Regions from separate parts of the Paraglaciecola sp. QJM3NY_14 genome, predicted to be linked through region 1. Evidence: predicted binding sites of a transcription regulator. Region 1 holds the regulator's gene; each other region holds the start of a gene.
The links. The regulator sigma-54, encoded in region 1, starts transcription at its own class of promoters, with help from an activator protein. The targets are predictions, from matches to a motif close to GTTGGCACGNNNNTNGNNT.

Region 1 (6,954 bases):
GCGTTTCAAAAAAATAGTGAATGAGTAGAAAGTCGAGATGAGTGGAAAAAGTCTAAATTGAAGTGCACGTTGCATGGAATCTGGCTGATTACTCGCTTTCGTTGAATTTTCCGACAATAAGCTCTTCAACAGCATCCATCGCTTGGCGCGCGTCTTTCCCTTCAGATATCACTTGAATTTCTTTGCCTTGGCAACTCTCTAACATCATTAGGCCCAGCACACTGCTTGCTGAGGCACTTTTATCATCCTGAACAATAGTGACTTCAGCTTCAAATTGATTCGCAAGCTTAACCAATTGAGTCGCCGCTCTGGCATGCAGCCCTAACTTGTTCACTATGAGTAGGGTTTTTTCTAATCGCTCACTCATCGGTTTAACTCGCGATGACGTATTTGCACATCAGGGTGCGAGGTACTAAATGTTTTGGCTAACATTTCCACTACGTACACAGAGCGGTGCTGACCGCCAGTACACCCGATGGCGATTGTCACATAACTACGATTATTACGTTCTAAATGTGGTAACCAAGTAGAAATCAGATTCTGAATTTGCCAAATAAATTTAGTGACTATAGGTTGTGAGCCAAGAAAAATCTCGACGGGGGAATCAAGTCCAGTAAGGGGTTTTAAATCTGGCTCCCAGTGCGGGTTGGGTAAGAAACGCGCATCAAATACATAATCCGCATCTTTAGGAATACCGTGTTTAAAACCAAAGCTTTCAAAAACCAAAACTAAGCGCGAGCTTTTTTTACCTAATATTCGCTCGCGCACCAATTCGGCCAGCTGGTGAATTGATAATTGATCTGTGTCTATATATAAATCTGCACGTTCGGCTATCGGCGCCAATAACTGGCTTTCTGCTTGAATAGCACCAGACAAGGATTTGTTTTGCTTAGACAACGGGTGCAAGCGGCGGGTTTCACTGAAACGCTTAATCAGTACGTCATCGCTGGCATCCAAATACAATATGGTCATTTCCCACGTTGACGGCAAGTAGTCGAGTATTTCCACCAATTCGTTGGGATCTTTGGGTAAATTTCGCACGTCAATGCTGACCGCGACCTGATCGTACTCGTCAGCGACGGTATGGGTCAAAGTAGGCAATAAATTGACGGGGATATTATCAACGCAGTAATAGCCTAAATCTTCCAGTGAACGTAAAACGATGGACTTCCCTGAGCCTGAACGCCCACTGATGATAATAAGCTTCATAATTAACTGAGTACCTGAAATAATTCTTGGTCTGTGGTTGCACTGCGCAAACGATTTAAAATGTCTTTATCAACGAATTTTTTGGCTATCGCCGACAAGGTTTGTAGGTGCTCTTGGGCCTTTTCCTCTGGTACTAAAATAGCAAAGAAGATATCCACTGGCATGTTATCGATGGCGTCATACTGGACCGGAGGTTGGCACGTTACAAGCACGCCTAGGGCGGACTCTAGCCCTTTTATACGGCCATGTGGCAGTGCTATACCACCACCAATGCCCGTACACCCCATTTTCTCGCGCCCCGCTAAACTGGATAAAATGGTCGCTTGGTCTACTTCAACAAGGTGCTCAGATGCCAATTGACTAATAAGCTCTAAAATGCGCTTTTTGCTAGACCCCTGAACTGCGCATACGACGCAGTCAGGGTGAAGAATATTTGATATTTCCATTATTTACCTGATGGGTTAATGGCGTTTAGCTTTTTCTTTATGCTTGATAACTTGCCGATCGAGTTTATCGATTAGGCCATCTATTGCCGCATACATGTCGTTGTGTTCCATGGTGGCAAATACATCTGCCCCATTCAAATGTATTGTCGCTTCCGCTTTTTGGTTGAGCTTTTCTACATTGAGAATGACGTGAACATTGTTGATCTGATCGAAGTGTCGCTCGAGCTTGGTAAATTTAGTATCGACATAATCTTTTAGTGAATCGGTTACATCCACATGGTGACCAGTAATATTAATTTGCATATCGCCTCTTCCTTCTTTAATCAGCCTACAATAGGCTTTTTCGTTGGTTCGACGGGGGTATCATCAGAGATTCCCGGTACTTTGCTATTGTTCGCCGAGCGACCATGATGCCTTGATCGGCCAACAATTGAGCAATCTTGCTGTCACTTAACGGCTTGCTTGGTTTTTCAGCTGCGACCAGCTTTTTAATCAATGCGCGTATCGCCGTTGACGAGCACTCTCCGCCTGTCTCAGTTGCAACATGGCTCGAGAAGAAATATTTCAGCTCAAATATACCTCTAGGGGTATGCATATATTTTTGGGTGGTAACACGAGAAATTGTAGATTCATGCATATCCACCATTTCGGCTACGTCATTTAGTACCATAGGCTTCATCATCTCAGGCCCATGTTCAAAGAAGCCCATTTGCTGCTGTACTATACAGTTTGACACTTTCAATAAGGTATCGTTTCGGCTCTCAACACTTTTAATAAACCATTTGGCTTCTTGCATGTGTGAGCGAATAAATTGACTATCACTGGTGTTTTTCGCGCTACGACTCATTGCAGCATACTGTTGATTAACGTTCAATTTGGGTAGGCTGTCTGGGTTAAGCTCTACTGTCCAACGGCCATTTTTCTTACTCACTGACACATCAGGTATAACGTATTCTGCTTCACCTTTGATCAAGGCGCTGCCTGGACGCGGATTGAGCGTTTTTAGTAAACGCATGACCTCACGCAAATCATCCTCTTTAAGGCGAGATTTACGCATCAAAGTACGGTAATCCTTGCTTGCCAAAAGGTCGGCATAGTCTCCAATCAAGGTCTTCGCTTCTTCTAACCAGGGTGTATCAGGAGCAAACTGACGCAATTGCACTAGCAAGCATTCTTGTGGTGTACGAGAGCCAGACCCAATTGGGTCGAACATTTGAATACGCTTAAGTACGCATTCCACTTCATCGAGCTCTATTTCTTCATCATCCATGCTGGCCAGAACGTCTTCAGCGCTCATGGTTAAATAACCAGACTCATCGATAGAATCAATGATCGCTGTCGCAATCGCGACATCGGTATCACTAAAATGGGTTAAACGCATTTGCCACAGCAAATGATCTTGAATGTTATCTGTGGTTTCGCCTTGAAAGATTTGTTCGTCATCACCGCCGGCACCACTGGATATGCTAGAGGCAGGTGCGGAAGAAGCACTGATGTACTCATCCCAAGTGGTATCCGTAGGTAAGTCTTCTGGGATTTCGTTTTTCTCGAACGCTTCACTTGAGTCTAAGTTGTCACTGCTAGTATCAACTATTTCATTGGTATCTTTAGAAGACGGGTCGAGGGAATTGTCATTTAACGCACTATCGCCGGATTCCTGATCCGTAGGCTCTTCAACTTCCAACAGCGGGTTGGAATCCAAGGCTTCTTGAATTTCTTGCTGTAAATCTAACGTAGACAATTGCAACAAACGAATAGCTTGCTGTAACTGTGGCGTCATAGTGAGTGATTGACTAAATTTTAATTGTAAAGAGGGTTTCATTTACTTCTTTATTCTGTCCGTTGCAAACTAAAAAATATGCTGTGGTTGATTCGATTGACTGTAAATGTCTCACCAAGCGCCTGAGTATAATCTCGATAAAATGAGCGGCTTTTTCAGCTTAACTATAGCCTGAATTGTTCGCCTAGGTATACATCTCTTACACGTTGATCACTTAATACTTCTTCTGCCGTGCCAGAAGCGATGAGTTCACCATGACTAACAATGTAAGCTTTCTCACACACATCGAGTGTCTCTCTTACATTGTGGTCGGTTATCAAAACACCAATACCACGGTCACGTAAATGTTGAATAATTTTTTTAATATCATTAACTGAAATAGGATCAACACCGGCAAACGGCTCATCGAGCAGAATAAATTCTGGATCGGCTGCCAGTGCCCGCGCTATTTCTACCCGGCGGCGTTCACCTCCAGACAAACTCATACCAGCACTGTTACGAATATGATTTATATTGAACTCATCGAGTAATGAATCCGCTTGCTGTTCTCTTTGTTCTGCACTGAGCTCTTTGCGTGTCTGCAAGATAGCCATCAAGTTTTGATGGACTGTCAGTTTTCGAAAAATAGAGGCTTCTTGGGGTAAGTAACCAATCCCTAAACGAGCGCGCATGTGCATGGGCTGTAGGGTAAGATCTTGCTGATCAATACTGATTTCTCCCTTATCTAAGGGAACCAAACCGACAATCATATAAAACGTGGTTGTTTTACCTGCACCGTTTGGACCAAGTAAACCGACAATTTGGCCAGTGGACACTTCTAGACTGACATCACGCACAACTTGACGTGATTTATAGGATTTAGCCAAATGCGAGGCTTTTAACGTCGCCATTATGGAGTTTCATCCTGTTTTGGTTTGACTTCAGCATCACTGGACTTTTTCGCGTCAGTTTGCTTTTTACTGCTCGCTGATTTCTTGGCTGGTTGAAAAATAGTCGTGACTCGGCCGCTATTTTCACTCTCGCTCTCTCCTTGCGCGACAATTTGTTCAAGTTCCATGTTAAACACTATCGACTCACCCTTTACACTGCTATTGTTCTGCTTCAGCTGTGCATTGCCTTCTAAGGTTAGTGTGCGTAAATCTCTGCGATATTCAATGCGATTGGCTGATGCCTCAATACTGCCCCCTTGCTCTTGTTGTTGAGAGTATTTAGCCGGGCTACCCGTCGCGATGAAAACTTCGTTACCTTCGCCTTTACTCGCGTCGACTTCTACTTCATCGGCATACACATTCAAACTACCTTGATTGATGTGCACGTCTTCTCGAAAGATAGATTTTTTAGTTTTACCGTCCCCGAACTGAAACTTCGAGTCCACTTTTATCGCTTGCGTGAAATCTTCTTTGCCAGCCATGCTTAATGGGGAAAATGCTAATGTTGCTAAGGCAACTAAGCTAAGGCTGAGGTTGATAAATGGTTTGCACATGATCAAGTAGCTCATATTGTTGGGTCGTTAAATTGGCTTTAAAACCGTTACTGTTGATGACATAGTGCTGGCCAAATATTTTTACTGGTTGGTCAGACACCATGGTTTTATCGATCAAGTTTATCTCGATGAAGTCCGTGCGAATGCTACGAGCAAATCCTTGCTCATCTTGATTACGTATCTCGACATTATTCTCTAATTGGATCCGATTGTCTTCATACAAAGTACCGTCTTTGGCTGATACCTGCCAAGGCGCAGTCTGTGACGCAACAAATATCGTGTATTGAGGCTCTTTGAATAAAGTAAAACCGAGCAAATCAAAGTGTTCCATTTTAGTAGCAAAGACCTGATGGCTCAAACGGCCGTCTTTATCAAATAGAGTGCTTAGCATTTCACTTGCTTGGTAGTTTGGTTGCCAAGCAGATTCGGTTTCAGTTTGCGGTATCAAGTCCTCATCAGCTAGCCAGTCGGGTAAGTTGATGGCGATGACCAATAAAAACAATAACCCAATACTGAGGGTGACTCGATTCATACGCTACTACCACTGACTTTGTTTAACTTGCCTTTGGCATGCAAAATTAGGTCGCAAACTTCGCGTACAGCACCAAAGCCCCCATTGATTTGGGTAATATACAGAGCTTGTTTCTGTACAAATGGATGGGCATCGTGTGTCGCTACGGCGACGTTACTCAAGGTAAACATTCCCACGTCGGGCATATCATCACCAATGGATGCGGTAGCGTCTTTGCCTATCTTTAACTGGCGCTGCAACGCCAAAAGCGCATCGTTTTTCTGTTCACAACCTTGAATAATATGCTCGACCCCTAACGCTGACATGCGTTTGTGCACTATTTTTGATTCACGTCCGGTAATAACCGCAACGTGCACACCTATGTTTAATAAGGCTTTGACTCCAAAACCGTCACGAGTATGAAACGCTTTCAATTCTTCGCCGTCATTGCCCATGTATATGCGCCCGTCAGAGAACACCCCATCTACATCACAAGCCAGTAATTTAATGCGGGAAAGCTTGTCCATTAACGAAGATGACTTAGTACCATATAACGTATTAACGTCGCCCATTATATCACTCCTGCTGATAACAAGGTTTGCATGTTGATCGCACCAACCGGATGGTGATTGTCATCAACAATAAACAGTGAACTGATTTTGCGTTTCTGCATGACGTTTAACACCTCAGCAGCTAAGGTTTCTTGAGATGCGGTAACACAATTAGCAGTCATAACACTTTCAATACTGACTGTGTGAATGTCGACTCTGGCATCCAGTACCCGTCGTAAATCACCGTCAGTAAAAATACCCAGCAAACGCCCGTCATCGCCGACGATACCCGCCATTCCTAGCCCTTTGCGCGAAATTTCAAGTAGTGCCTGGCTAATCGTTTGTGTCGTGCCAACCAAAGGCATCAGATCCCCCTGGCACATGATGTCATCAAGCTTAAGTAAAAGCTTGCGCCCAAGCGCACCTCCAGGATGAGAAAGTGCAAAGTCATCCGGCGTGAAACCTCTTGCATCTAACAGTGCCACCGCCAGCGCATCTCCCATGACTAAAGTTGCCGTGGTGCTCGCCGTGGGCGCCAAGCCTAGAGAACAAGCTTCTTTTTCAACTTTAATACACAAATTGACGTCGGCGTGCTTACCTAACGAACTAGCAGGGTTATTCGACATGGCAATAATGGCAATACCACGACGTTTCACCACAGGCAATAGTGCCAATAGCTCAGATGTTTCACCTGAATTAGAAATCGCCAGCAGAACATCTTGTTCTGTAAGCATGCCTAGGTCACCGTGATTTGCCTCCCCTGGGTGCATGAAAAATGCAGGCGTTCCTGTACTCGCTAATGTCGCAGATATCTTATGCCCTATGTGGCCAGATTTACCCATACCGCAAACAACCACTTTGCCTTTGCAGTTTTTCATGAGCTCGCATGCTGCAATAAAATTGTCGTCAATGTATTGCGATAACTGCTTAATTGCCTGACCTTCGATTTCAAGCACTCGCAGGGCTGACTGAAT
Region 2 (6,954 bases), 700 kb from region 1:
GGTATTTAGCCGTAAAACGAGTCCCGATTTGAAGATATCCAAGGCGGTGCGCTTTTCAATGTCCATCCCACTTTTTTTCAGCTTTCAAGCCTATAAACAGCATGTCCTTGTAGACGGCGCTATTTTATCAGAAGATGCGTTATATCAAGATTGGGCTGGTGATGGCTCACCTGTGATGTGTTTTAAATTAAAAAGCGAGCATGTGACAGATCCGAACTTTAAAAAAAGTTGGCTGCCATTACGGCAATATGTGATGATGCTGATCAGGACCTTCATGACGGCAATGTCGCGAGAGTATGTGCATGCAGAGTACTGGCGTAATACTATAATCATTAATACGGGTAAATTATCTCCCGTCGATTTTAATATTACGGCGCTACAAAAAGAGGAGTTGTACAATATTGGTTATAATACCGCATTTGAATTTGTGCCTAAACGAATGCAGATTTATACCGATACACAACTAAGGAACTAGATGTGGACTACCGTTTTAAAGAAATGAATCTATGAAGCAACTTCGAAAATACGCTGATCTCCCTATTATTGGGCCAGTGGTAAAAAAAGTAATGAATTTGGTAGTAAGCCAGAAGGCTAATCAGATCTCTAGACATTTCGCGGAATACTTGAGTCCTGTTGTTGCCCTGTCAGACGATCTGCGTAATGAATCTTATAAAATCAGGCACAAAGTCTATTGCGAAGAATTAAAGTTTGAAGATGAACGCTCAGACAAAATGGAAACAGATCAGTTTGACAGTCACTCTACCCATTGTTTAATTAAGCACCTCCCTACTGGTGAATATGCCGGTACGGTTCGCATCGTACGCTCTATGAGTGAAGAGCAGCTTTTACCAATAGAGAAATACTGTATTAGTTCGATTGCTGACGACGCAGTACACCCAAGTGATTTTCCGCGAAGTGAAATATGTGAAATATCACGATTGGCAGTTCCCGCTCAGTTTCGAAAGCGTGCCACGGATAAATTTAAAGGTTCAGCCACAGGTGCCATTAATGAGCATATCTACTCTGAGCGCGAGTTACGCTGTTTTCCCTTTATTGCGGTCGGGCTTTATTTGTGCGCCGCGTCTACCTCGCGCAAACACGATATTAAACATTGTTTTGTGATGATGGAACCAAGGCTAGCCCGCAGCTTACGTTTTGTAGGGATCCCATTTCAACAAGTAGGTCCCGTTGTGGAATATCACGGCAAGAGGGCCCCATACTATATCAGTCGTCACCTATTGATGAGCGGCCTGACACCCGGCTTCAAGCGCATGCTGAAGAATATCGAAAAGAAAGTTAATTCACAATTCAACTGAAAAGCTCAAAACTTAGGGCCTACTGTCTAGGCAGTATTAAATGTCAAAAAATTTTACATAGATTAATTAATCCAATCTATGTATGGTAAGCGTCGAATCAATCCCTCCTTCCTATGTTGAGACGGAAACTAAATTTCCCCTTACATCATTACTCTTTTGCCTATCAATTAGGCGTGAATAGCGAAATGTGTTCGATAATCTCCCGCCTCACCGATAACCGTACTCTATTCTGTCAGAGAATTTTACATCTCCTTATATTAAAAAAATGAAAAAAAGCTAAACAACTGAAATTAAAGAATATTTTAAAATTGGCATAAGTACTGCTTTATCCTCTGCAGCAGTATCTTTGGTCTCATCTTTTGGTCTAAAAGGAATATCACATGTCAAATTTAGTTAAGAAAACAAAATTAGTAACACTAGCCGCTCTTTTGGCGTTTGGTGCAGCAGGTCAAGCAAGTGCGTTAACGATCTCTTTTGGTGGGCAAGAAGCTACTGACGGTTTGGATCTGTCTACTAGTGCGGGCTTAACAAGTAACTTCATAAGTTCAACTAATATAATTTCCGATGCGTCTCTTGGTTATTTCGTTGAAACGTTTGATGCATCTACAGCGTTTCCTGTTGGAGCTGATGGTAGTGATGAATTCAATGTTCAAGATGCTTCTGATGGCTGTCAAGTAAACTCTCCTCTTGATATCACCCCTAGTTCGGCTGGCGTTGTAAATGTTCGCAAAGGATCAGTACCAAATGTCGCAGCGTCTCCAGCTGGAGATGAAACATGTTATGCGTATACGACACCAGCAACTATAGGTAATGATAGTTTTGTCGACATTGACTATGCTGAGTTCCTTGAGACTATAGGCACCAAAGTTGACCCTGCTTTAGCAGGATCTTCTATAAGCTACTTAGGCTTCTATTGGGGTTCTGTAGATACATATAACTCGTTTGAGTTTTATAATGGTGATACGCGAGTAGGTGGTATTACAGGCCCTGAGTTATTGGCAGAACTCAATGGCCAATCAGGTAATCAAGAAGGCGAAGGCTCAAACGTTTATGTCAACATCGCTTTTGCTGCTGATGAAACATTCAATCGTTTACGTGTTATTTCTTCTCGTATCGCAGGCGAGTTCGATAATATTGTAATAGGCCTAGATCAGCGCCCCGTTTCTGCTCCTGCTAGCTTGGCTTTCTTAGGTCTTGGTCTTTTAGGTCTTGGTCTTGGTAGAAGATTTAGAAAATAAGAGTTAATTACTCTTCACGAAAAGCCGGCTTGCCGGCTTTTTTTATCACTCAAATTCGTCGTATCATTTTTGCGTTTTTTCTTTCTCTTCTTTTCAGTGTTCAAATATCGTCATTATTAATCGAGTAACATATCGTCTAATTGAAAAACAAATACTCCATTTACATTCGCTGGTCTGATGTTGTGTAGTAGAATACTCCTATCGGATACATTATTTTGGATTTACAATGGATTTAATGAAATTGATAAGCGAGGTTTTACCCGATACTGAAGCTGTACTTTTTGCTAAAGAGAGTGCGACTGAACATTTTGGCAAAACAACCTTCTGTGACAATATTAATATTGATTTCGCTGTTCAAATAAAAAACGAGTCTGCCATACCCAAACTATTACTGTTAGCGAATAAATATCAGTTCTGCCTCTACCCCATTAGCACTGGAAATAACTGGGGTTATGGTTCAATTCAAAATACGCTCATTGACGGCCCAAGAGTCGTTGTAGATTTAAGCTCACTTAAGTCTATTATTCCCAATAATAAAAAAGCGGGGCTAGTGACGGTTCAACCAGGTGTGACCCAACAAGATTTATTTGATTTTTTACAAGAAAACGATTGGCCATTTATGGTGCCTGTTACCGGTGCTGGGCCCCACTGCAGTATTCTAGGTAATGCGTTGGAGCGAGGGTATGGTATCACCCCCAGAACGGATCACTTTGCCGCGGTCAACGCGTTAAAAGCATATCTTCCTCACCCTAATTTGTGTCACAGGAAATTTGAATCCGCGGTTTCTATCCTAGATGGTTCATCTGATGACTATATTGATAAAACCTTTAAATGGGGTTTGGGCCCCTACATAGATGGTTTATTCACTCAAAGTAACTTTGGTATTGTCAGTGAAATGACAATTCGCCTAGCCCCCAAGCCTGAGCACTTTAGTGCCTTTTACCTACAAGTCTTTTCCTCAGACAAATTTTCTGATGCTGTCGCCCTTATAGAGCAGACCTTACTAGAGTCTGATGGTATTGTTGGCTCTATAAATTTGATGGACCGTCGTCGTCTAGTATCAATGGTTGCCCAAAATCCAAACGGTCAAGGTCAGCACAATGTCATGAGTGATAAGCAAGTTGAAACGATAGCCAAAGAGCAGCGCTTACCTCAATGGATGATTGTGGGTACAATTTACGGTTCAAAGAAAGTGGTTTCAGCCACCCAAAAGCAATTTAAGCGACGGGCAAAAAACCTAGGCCAACTGAATTTTTCCAATAGCTGGCTGATTAACGTCGCAAAATTTGTTGTTAACCTACCATTGCCAGCTATCGCGACCATTGACAAGATAAAAGCGCAACTAAGCACCTTAGATGAAGGCATAGAAATCATGCTAGGCAAACCCAATCAGGTTGCCCTGCCGCTTGCATATTGGCGTAACCCTAGAGTTGAAGCTAATAAAAGTAGTGACCTTTTACCTGATAAAGATAAATGCGGCTTGCTTTGGTACGCCCCTCTCATAAAAATGTCATCGGAGGTGCTGGCAGAATTCGTCTCGTTTATTCGGAAAACTACACCTAAATACGGAATCGAGCCATTGGTTACGTTCACAAATCTGAAACATGACTGTATTGATTCTACCGTGCCGCTTGTTTTCGATTTAGAAAATCCTGAAGCGGTGTCCGCAGCACACCAATGTTTAAACGAGCTTCTCATTGAAGGTTGTAAGAAAGGCTTTGTACCTTATCGAATGAACATAACACAACAGGCCGCTTTACCTGCGGATGATATTTTCTGGCAAACAACTAGACTTTTAAAGCAAGCCATTGATCCAAATGGCATTTTGGCACCTAACAGATATAACCCTTAACATTTTAGCAGTATTGTAGCGCCAACCATATTGTTCCTCATATTATAATGCAATAAAGTGGTATTACTTTATTGTTGCACCTCCGCCTCAAAGGTGAGCGAACACACACCGGCGAAAAGAATTAACTAATGGAGTTAGTATGCGTATCAAAATTTTATCATCTTTAGTCGTAGTTTCAGCACTTACCCTAATAGGGTGCGATAGCAAGTCCGCAGAAGAATACATCGCGAGCGCCAAAGAGCAATATCAGAAAAACGACACCCAAGCCGCAATTATTGATTTGAAAAATGCCATCGCGCTAGCGCCCCAAAATAAAGACGCGCGCTTGAAATTAGGCCAGTATTACCTTCGTGGGGGATTATTCGATGAATCAGAAAAAGAACTACGTAAAGCTTTAGAGTTAGGAGAATCAAAAGATTCTGTTTATCCAGCCTTAGTCAAAGCCATTTATTATCAAAATGACTTTGATCGTCTCATACTATTAACTCAAGATTTTACTAGTAATGATACCGAGGTACTTAGCAGTGTCTATTTGTTTACTTTCTTAGCCAACTTAAAAAACACCTCTGATAATGATGCTATTAATACTGATTTTTCTACATTAACCGGCGACGATAAAACATTAGCGCAGGTTTATTATGATTTTTCTCAAGGTAACTACGAGCAAGCTAACAGCAATTTATCTAGCTTCGTTGATTTAGAACGTAACAAAATCGAGAAACTCATCGTTACGGGCTTAATCAAGGCGCAATTAAAAGACTACGACTCAGCTATCAGTGCTTTAGAAAAAGTCGTTAACTCATCACCTGAATACTTTGTTATTCAGTTTCAATTGGCAGAAATATTGATAAAAGCTGAAAAACTCGAAAAAGCTCGAGTACTTATCGATGGACTCTTGAAAGTGAACGCCAGAAGCGCCTATGCGAATTTACTAATGTCACAAATTTATATTAGCGAAGATGATTATAAAGAAGCATTCGATGCAGCTGAGTTTGCGATACAAAACGGTATCAATAATACGCAAAGTAACCTCCTTGCTGGTATCAGTGCTTACAAAATTGAGCGAACTGAAAGTGCTTACAAATATTTATCAAGAGCTTCTAGAAATATACCTCGCGATCATATGGCCAATAGGTTATTGGCTGATGTTAAAATTAGATTAGGTGAAACTGATAATTTGGCACAACTGCTCGAAGGTATCTCAGGCCAAGATATTCAGAAATCAAGCTTGCTTGAGAATGCTGCGATGATTAAATTCCGAGAAGGAGACGTTGATGAATCTAAAAGTTTGTTTAAACAAGCGAAAGAAGGCGATCCTAATAATGCGGTAACGCTCTTGCGGGAAGGTTTGGTTAAACTTTCATCTGGCGATCAGTCTGGTATTGAAAGCTTAGAGTCAGCTGTCTCAATCGACGACACGTTAAATGAAGCTTGGAGTCTTCTTGCGCAAGCCCATATACAAGCAAACGATCCGCAACAGGCGTTGAATGTTGCCAAGCGCTGGCAAGAAGTAAACAAAATAGATGGGTTAGTGCTTGAATCCTATTTGCTGCAACAGTTAAGCGATAATGTTAAAGCTAGAGCAGCTCTAGAAAAAGTACTTGAGTTAGCGCCGGATAATTACCCAGCGATGCGTTTCTTGATGTTGATGAATGCTCGCGAGAAGCGTTTTGATGAGGCTCGAACGTTAGCTGAAAAGCTGTTGCTGTCGTCCAATAATGCCGAGGGCAAATTTCACTTAGTTCTAACCATCATTAACCTAGCAATACAGCAAGATGATCTTAAGTCTATCGAGACGTTGCTTCAGTCCTTATTGGATAACCAATCTATTGATGTTGAAAAAGAACCTTTAGAGTTAAAAGTGGGATTAGCAACGATTTATAACTATCAAGGTGAATACCAAAAAGCATTGACGGTCTTAAAAGACATCAAAGATCAGAAAGACTTCTTTGTATTATCTGAATTAGGTCAGACTTATATAGAGATGGATGATTTTAGGAACGCAAAATTAACTTTTGAGACGCTTGTAAATATTTTCCCGAGAAATACGCTTAGCTGGAACAAGCAAATAAACCTACTTAATCAGTATGGTTTACATGTTGAAGCAGCAGAGTTAGCTAGCCGTGCTGAAACTGCTATCCCGCATGATCCTCGCCTCACAGTACTTAATATTCGAGCACTTATTCGAGCGGGAGAAATCCCGAGGGCAAAACAAAAAATCGAAAAGATGAATTCTGAAGGACACAGTTCCCCTATGTTTGAGCTATTTAATGGAGAAATTGCTCTTCATAATCAAGAGTATGAGAAAGCGAGTGAACTACTCAGCCATTACTATTCAGAAAACCCTTCATGGGACACGGCTATCCCTCTTGCGGAAGCCCTTGCGAAAGTGGGTAAGGTTCAACTTGGCGGAAGTTATCTAGTACAGCAAACGGCGAAAAGGCGAGTTAAGTACAAGAACATCCATTACATTGCTGAATACTATACTCGAAACGGCGCTCTTGACGCGGCGGAGATATATTATAAGGGCTTACTAGATATGAATCCT
Region 3 (6,954 bases), 2.2 Mb from region 1:
CGTGAATTGTCGGTACAGGCCGGTAATGGGATTTTGAGCGACTCAGATCGCCAAGCCATTCAAGCTGAAGTGTCTCAGATACAAGAGAATATATCCCAAACGATTGAGCAAACTGAATTCGGCGGCAAGTCACTACTAAGTGATGCCGGCACTATTGATTTTCAAATTGGTGCCAATGCTGGGCAGAAAATCGGTGTGGCTACTCAAGATGTTGCCGCAAGTTTAACTGATGTGCTAAATGTAGACCTAAGCACAGCGCAAGGTGCCGAAGAAGCATTAGCGGTTGCAGATGAAGCGGCCGAGTTTGTTGGCGCCGCTAGAGCCGATTTGGGGGCTACGCAAAACCAATTTGAGAGTGCAGCGCGTAACTTAACTCAGTCAAATGTGAATGTTGCTGCAGCCCGCAGTCGTATTCAAGACACAGACTACGCGCAAGCAACGGCGGATAGCGCTGCAGCCAATATACTTGGCCAAGCGAGCATTTCTGTGCAGGCTCAAGCAAATCAACAGCAAGGACAAGTACTTAGTTTATTAAATGGTTAATAAACAAGCTGCGATAAACTAAAGGCCATTCAGGCCTTTTTTTATGCTGTTTTTTTGTGCGTTTTGAATCATGTTCCACCTAGCTTTTAGTCATAGATGATTTTTTTAACTCTTTGTTATACTTGGGATTTATTTTTAATTTTTATAACCTTTAAATTTAGCCCTCATTCCTCTATTGCTAATCACCAATGAATGGTTAAAATTAAAACCAGAAGTAAAACAGTTAATTAACACGAAAATATTGAGGGCTGCATGAGTAATATTCTGATTATCAGTGGGCGACCCACGCTCGGGCATAATCTGAACACCATATTGACCTTTCTCGGTGAAAGCAGTACCGCTATCGCATTCGAGCAAGCTGTCAGTACTCTCAAATCTCATCCTGTTTTTGATGCTGTATTGATTGATGCTCTGAATATTGATTTAGCGGGTGAGCTGTGTGATAAATTTCCCCAGCAACCTTTTATTCTAGTTGATAGTAAAGATCCAAATTTTAAGTCCGGTGCCAACCGAGTAGGCACTGTTGATGGGGCAGTGACTTACCCGTTACTGACGCAAATGTTACATCGATGCCAAGAGCATCGTCGGATGCAACCCAACCGCAACACCACACCGCAAAATAAAACAAAACTGTTTCGCAGTTTAGTGGGCAAAAGCAATCAAATTCAAAGTGTAAGGCACCTTATTGAGCAAGTCGCGCCGACTGACGCAAACGTACTTATTCTCGGTGAATCAGGAACCGGCAAGGAAGTCATTGCTCGTAACGTACATTATTTGTCGAAGCGTGGTACAAGCCCTTTCATTCCAGTTAATTGTGGGGCCATACCTGGCGAGTTGCTTGAAAGTGAACTGTTCGGTCATGAGAAAGGAGCATTTACGGGCGCCGTGAGTTCTCGCAAAGGCCGTTTTGAATTAGCCGAAGGCGGCACCCTATTTTTAGATGAAATCGGCGACATGCCTTTGCAAATGCAAGTGAAATTGTTACGTGTGCTGCAAGAACGCACTTATGAACGGGTAGGGGGAATGAAGCCTATTCGTTGTGACGTTCGGGTCGTTGCTGCAACACACAGAAATCTTGAAGAGATGATTGAGCAAGGGCGCTTTCGAGAGGATTTATATTATCGCTTGAACGTTTTTCCTATCGATAGCCCGGCACTGCGCGAGCGGCACGAAGATATTCCTCTTCTTTTACAGGAACTCGTTTCACGCATGGAGCGAGAAAACGCTCAGATCAAATTTACCGAAAATGCGATGAAATCGCTCATGGAGCATAGTTGGGCAGGTAACGTTAGAGAGCTATCTAACCTTGTTGAGCGTCTGATGATTTTATACCCCAACCAATTAATTGATGTGGGGGATTTACCACATAAATACCAGCATTTAGATGCTGATGATTATGAGCCTGACTACCCAGAAGAATTACTCGAGCGCGAAGCGCTTAACGCCTTGTTTTCAGCCGAAGCAGAAAGTGACAGTGACGAAAACTACGACGAGAGCAATAATTCTACTGAATTACCTCCAGAGGGGATTAACCTCAAAGAGTATATTTCAGAGATGGAAGTCAGCTTAATCTCCCAAGCATTGGAGCAGCAGGACTGGGTCGTTGCTCGCTCAGCCGAAGTGCTAGGAATGCGCCGTACCACCTTAGTAGAAAAGATGCGGAAATACGATATTAGCAAAGCCTAACTTCTCTTTTCGAATATTCGTAAACCCTCCTTCGACAAAAAAATGACACATTTTTTTCAGTAACCAATTGATATTGCACTGGTATTTTATTGGCATAGGATGTGCTTACCTAACAGCTGTATTCAATCTGTCTAAGTTTTGACGTGAGGAACATATGGCATTAAGTAATTTACAGACCCAAAACACGACTCAGGCACCTTCTTCAAAAGGGGCTGTTATATCGTTCTCAAATTCTGTTGATGTAAATAGCACTTCCTCGCTTGGTCCAATTGACACCACGCAAGACATTCAGGCTCTGCGTCAACAAGCCACTAGGTTGGAACACTTATTACAAGTCATGCCCGCAGGTGTGGTAGTTATTGATGGTAAAGGCCATGTGAAGCAAGCCAATCATTTAGCTAAATCACTGTTGGGTGAGCCTTTGGAAGGGCAAGTGTGGCGTAATATCATCAAGCGCTCTTTTAAACCTCAAGCTGACGATGGGCATGAAGTGTCCTTGTTTGACGGTCGCAAAGTAAAATTGTCTATCACTCCCTTGGTAAACGAACCAGGTCAGCTGATTGTATTGACGGATTTGACCGAAACGCGCCAACTTCAACAACGCATCGGCCACCTGCAAAAATTGTCTTCTTTAGGCAAAATGGTCGCCTCATTGGCTCATCAAATTCGCACGCCGTTATCTGCAGCTATGTTATATGCCGCTAACTTATCTAGCGGAGATTTGGCAAAGGAGTCTCGTCAGCGTTTCAGTGATAAATTGCTCTCTCGTTTACGTGATTTAGAAGGCCAAGTAAACGACATGCTACTGTTCGCCAAAAGTGGCAATGAACAAGTACTCGTAGATATCTCTCTTGAGGACATGATGCGTGAAGTGAAAGCTGGCAGTGAAGCCATGCTCAATAAGAGTGGCGGTATTTTAGATATCATATTACCCGAGCCAAACATTCATTTTATAGGCAACAAGACTGCTTTGAGCGGTGCGTTGCAAAACTTAATTCACAACGCGCTAATTGCTAAATCAAACGGTGCACGCATTGTTTTTAGTGCTCAAAGAGACGATCTAAAGCCCGATTGCATGCGCTTAACAGTGACTGACAATGGTCCCGGTATCCCCAAAGACAAGATTGATCATATATTTGAACCGTTTTTTACCACTCGCAGCCAAGGTACAGGGCTGGGGTTAGCTGTCGTTAAAACCGTCGTGCAGTCTCATCAGGGCGAAGTCAGTGTTTCAAACTTAGCCTCTGGTGGCGCATGTTTCACTATCGTGCTGCCCATATTAACGCGAACCGCAGATGACGGCTTATCCGCTGGAGCAACAAACATTCACGCCCAACAGGCGAGGAGTTAATTTTATGTCTAAAACAACGATCCTTATTGTCGAAGATGATGCAGGTTTGCGTGAAGCTTTAGTCGACACGCTATTACTTGGCGGATATAACGTATTAGCTGCAGACTGCGCAGAGCGCGGTATGATGATGATGAACGAAGAAGCTATCGATCTGGTCGTGAGCGACATTCAAATGGGCGAAATGAGTGGATTATCGCTATTACGCAGCTTAAAAAACAAATATCCAAATGTTCCTGTGCTATTGATGACAGCCTATGCCACCATCGACGATGCAGTGACGGCTATGCGCGATGGCGCAACGGATTACTTATCAAAGCCCTTCGCGCCAGAAGTATTGCTGAATCTAGTAGGGCGTTATGCGCCTGCTCAAAAAGTTCTCTCATACGACCCCATTGTTGCTGACCCAAGTAGTGTCAAGTTACTGCAACTCGCCCAACGAGTCGCGCAATCTGATGCAACCGTTATGGTGCTTGGGCCAAGTGGTTCAGGCAAAGAGGTGTTAGCCCGGTACATTCACGATCAGTCTTCTCGGGCGGAGCAGCCATTTGTGGCAATAAATTGCGCTGCTATTCCTGAAAATATGCTTGAAGCAACGTTGTTTGGTTACGATAAAGGTGCCTTTACTGGCGCTATTCAGGCGTGCCCAGGCAAGTTCGAACAAGCCCAAGGTGGCACCATTTTGCTTGATGAAATAAGTGAGATGGATTTAGGTTTGCAAGCTAAATTACTGCGCGTACTCCAAGAAAAAGAAGTAGAGCGCCTCGGTAGCCGTAAAATGATCCCACTGGATGTGCGTGTCGTGGCTACTAGTAACCGGAATATTCGCCAAACGGTGGACGAGGGTTTATTCCGTGAAGATTTGTATTATCGTCTTAACGTATTTCCGCTAACGTGGGCGCCCCTTGATAAACGCCCAGGGGACATAGTGCCATTAGCGGAGCATTTAGTGGCTCGTCATCGTAGTAAACAAGGTGCGAGCGCCCTCGGCTTTTCTTCTTCAGCGCGCAGTAAAATGTTACAGCATAGCTGGCCTGGCAACGTACGAGAATTAGAAAATGTTGTGCAGCGAGCGCTCATTTTATGCGATGGCGAAAAAATCGAAGCTGATGATCTTATGCTTGAATCGATTGAAAGTGAGTTAAACAATAACCACGAACAAATTATTGAAGAAGATGAAAGTAAATTAGGTTCGGAGCTTCGTCAGCAAGAGCATCAAATTATCTTGGACACCTTACAGTCTTGCCAAGGACGCAGGAAAGACGTAGCAGAACGATTGGGTATTAGCCCGCGCACACTGCGTTATAAATTAGCTAAAATGCGCGAAGTAGGTATTGAGTTACCAGCCTAAACCGTCTTACAAATAATCAAAATGTAAGTGTTGGCACTACACTACGGCTAACGTAATACCACCATTGACCGCCTAAACGATAGGCGGTTTTTTTACCCCTAAAGTAGACTTCTCATTCTTTTACTCCCGTTTACTGGTTCGCTACGATTGTTACTCACACAAATCAGTAAACTTTAGTTTTATGTCAATAAACCGTCATGTTTTATATCGTGCTGAAATCAATGTAAAGTATTGAAATATATGCTTTATTTTTATTGGCACTAACTTTGCTTTTAACTGGTTGAGACTGAATACCGTCATCTCATCAATTCGCCAGGAGCACATCATGGATATCAAGGCACAATCTCTTTATCAAGACATGCAAAGCATGGCTTTGCAAAGCAAAGCAGGATTAGGTGAAATCAATCCTGCCAGCTTGAATGGTATCCAGGTCAATCCATCAGGGGAAAACTTTGCCGATATGCTTGGCCAAGCGATTGAGTCAGTCAACTCTATGCAGTTAGACGCTAAAAGCCAAGCAGAGCGCTTTGAAATGGGAGATAAAAGTCTCAGTTTAGCGGATGTCATGGTAGCGAAAGAAAAGTCTAGTATAGCGTTTGAGGCCACTATTCAAGTACGTAACAAAGTACTCGAAGCCTACAAAACCATTATGAACATGCCGGTTTAGGAGCTAACTCGTGGCAGAAGCAACAGGTACAGAATTGGCAATGAGCAATGCCGGCGCGGATCCATATTCAAGTGGTTCAGAAGCAGAGCAAAAATCTGGTTTTATGGATTCACTTGGCTCCACCGACATGGTTCGTCAACTGACACTCGTTGTGGCTTTAGTCATATGTGTGGCGATAGCGGTATTTATTATGATTTGGGCACAGGAGCCTGATTATCGTCCGCTAGCGAAGATGCAAACCCAAGAGTTGATTGAAGCGTTAGATTATTTTGACCAGAACCAAGTGGATTACCGCCTTGAAGGTAATACTGTTTATGTCAGCGCTGATCAATATCAAAATATTAAGTTAGGTATGGCTCGCCAAGGCCTAAGCCAAGGCGTGTCTGAAGGCACCGACATCATCATGCAAGATATGGGATTCGGTGTGAGCCAACGTGTTGAAAAGGTACGTTTAAAGCATGCGCGTGAACAACAATTAGCGCGCACATTGGAAGAAATGAGCGCGGTTACGCGTGCGAAAGTATTACTGGCTTTGCCGAAAGAGAATGTATTTGCCCGCCGTGAGAAAAAAGCCAGCGCTACCGTCGTCGTAACCTCAAGACGCGGTGCGATAATGGGCAATGAAGAGGTGAGCTCTATCGTGGACATTGTTGCATCTGCGGTGCAGGGCTTAGAGCCTGAGCGTGTCACAGTAACCGATAGCAATGGGCGGCTTCTCAATTCTGGTTCACAAGACAGTGAAGCGGCGAGAAGTAAAAAAGAGTTTGAAATGGAGCGTAAGCGCGAGACTGAGTACTTGCAGAAAATTGATTCTATTTTGATCCCCGTTCTTGGTCTGGGTAACTATACCGCTCAAGCTGATGTGACCATGGACTTTACCGCTGTTGAGCAAACCAAACGCAGTTACAATCCTGACTTACCTGCTGTGCGCAGTGAAATGACAGTAGAAGAAAACAGTGTCGGCGGCATGCTAGGTGGTATACCTGGCGCCTTGACCAATCAACCTCCGCTCGATTCGAATATCCCCGAAGAAGCTAGCGCAAGTAACACACAAACAACAGTACCAGGGCGTAATCACAAAGAAGAAACGAGAAATTACGAGCTAGATACCACCATCAGCCACACTAAGCAGCAAACTGGTGTCATTCGTCGCTTGAGTGTGTCGGTTGCGCTTGATCATGTATCGACAGTAGGTGAAGACGGCACAAGTACACTTGTTCCTCGTTCGCAGGCTGAGTTACTTGATATCCGCCGTTTGTTGCAAGGGGGAATAGGTTTCGATGTTACCCGCGGTGATTCACTGGAAGTTGTGAGCATTCCTTTTAGCCGGGAAGGTGAGGTCGCGTTAGAAGAACTGCC

Region 2: the regulator sigma-54 is predicted to act here: its motif matches at 1,624-1,642, upstream of AC0VYA_RS05770 (Npun_F0296 family exosortase-dependent surface protein).
Region 3: the regulator sigma-54 is predicted to act here: its motif matches at 5,182-5,200, upstream of fliE (flagellar hook-basal body complex protein FliE).

The regions. Positions count from the first base shown of each region.
Region 1 is NZ_CM149664.1:663,925-670,878, reverse strand. Features, by position in the region: gene AC0VYA_RS02935 (HPr family phosphocarrier protein) at 89-367, opposite strand; gene rapZ (RNase adapter RapZ) at 364-1,209, opposite strand; gene ptsN (PTS IIA-like nitrogen regulatory protein PtsN) at 1,212-1,655, opposite strand; gene hpf (ribosome hibernation promoting factor) at 1,671-1,958, opposite strand; gene AC0VYA_RS02915 (RNA polymerase factor sigma-54) at 1,984-3,477, opposite strand; gene lptB (LPS export ABC transporter ATP-binding protein) at 3,600-4,325, opposite strand; gene lptA (lipopolysaccharide transport periplasmic protein LptA) at 4,325-4,846, opposite strand; gene lptC (LPS export ABC transporter periplasmic protein LptC) at 4,887-5,450, opposite strand; gene kdsC (3-deoxy-manno-octulosonate-8-phosphatase KdsC) at 5,447-6,001, opposite strand; gene AC0VYA_RS02890 (KpsF/GutQ family sugar-phosphate isomerase) at 6,001-6,954, opposite strand, start outside.
Region 2 is NZ_CM149664.1:1,361,698-1,368,651, reverse strand. Features, by position in the region: gene AC0VYA_RS05780 (patatin-like phospholipase family protein) at 1-475, shown strand, start outside; gene AC0VYA_RS05775 (PEP-CTERM/exosortase system-associated acyltransferase) at 507-1,316, shown strand; gene AC0VYA_RS05770 (Npun_F0296 family exosortase-dependent surface protein) at 1,697-2,554, shown strand; gene AC0VYA_RS05765 (FAD-binding oxidoreductase) at 2,781-4,406, shown strand; gene prsT (XrtA/PEP-CTERM system TPR-repeat protein PrsT) at 4,546-6,954, shown strand, end outside.
Region 3 is NZ_CM149664.1:3,610,672-3,617,625, reverse strand. Features, by position in the region: gene AC0VYA_RS15465 (flagellin N-terminal helical domain-containing protein) at 1-543, shown strand, start outside; gene AC0VYA_RS15460 (sigma-54 dependent transcriptional regulator) at 796-2,229, shown strand; gene AC0VYA_RS15455 (sensor histidine kinase) at 2,384-3,580, shown strand; gene AC0VYA_RS15450 (sigma-54-dependent transcriptional regulator) at 3,585-4,928, shown strand; gene fliE (flagellar hook-basal body complex protein FliE) at 5,254-5,595, shown strand; gene fliF (flagellar basal-body MS-ring/collar protein FliF) at 5,606-6,954, shown strand, end outside.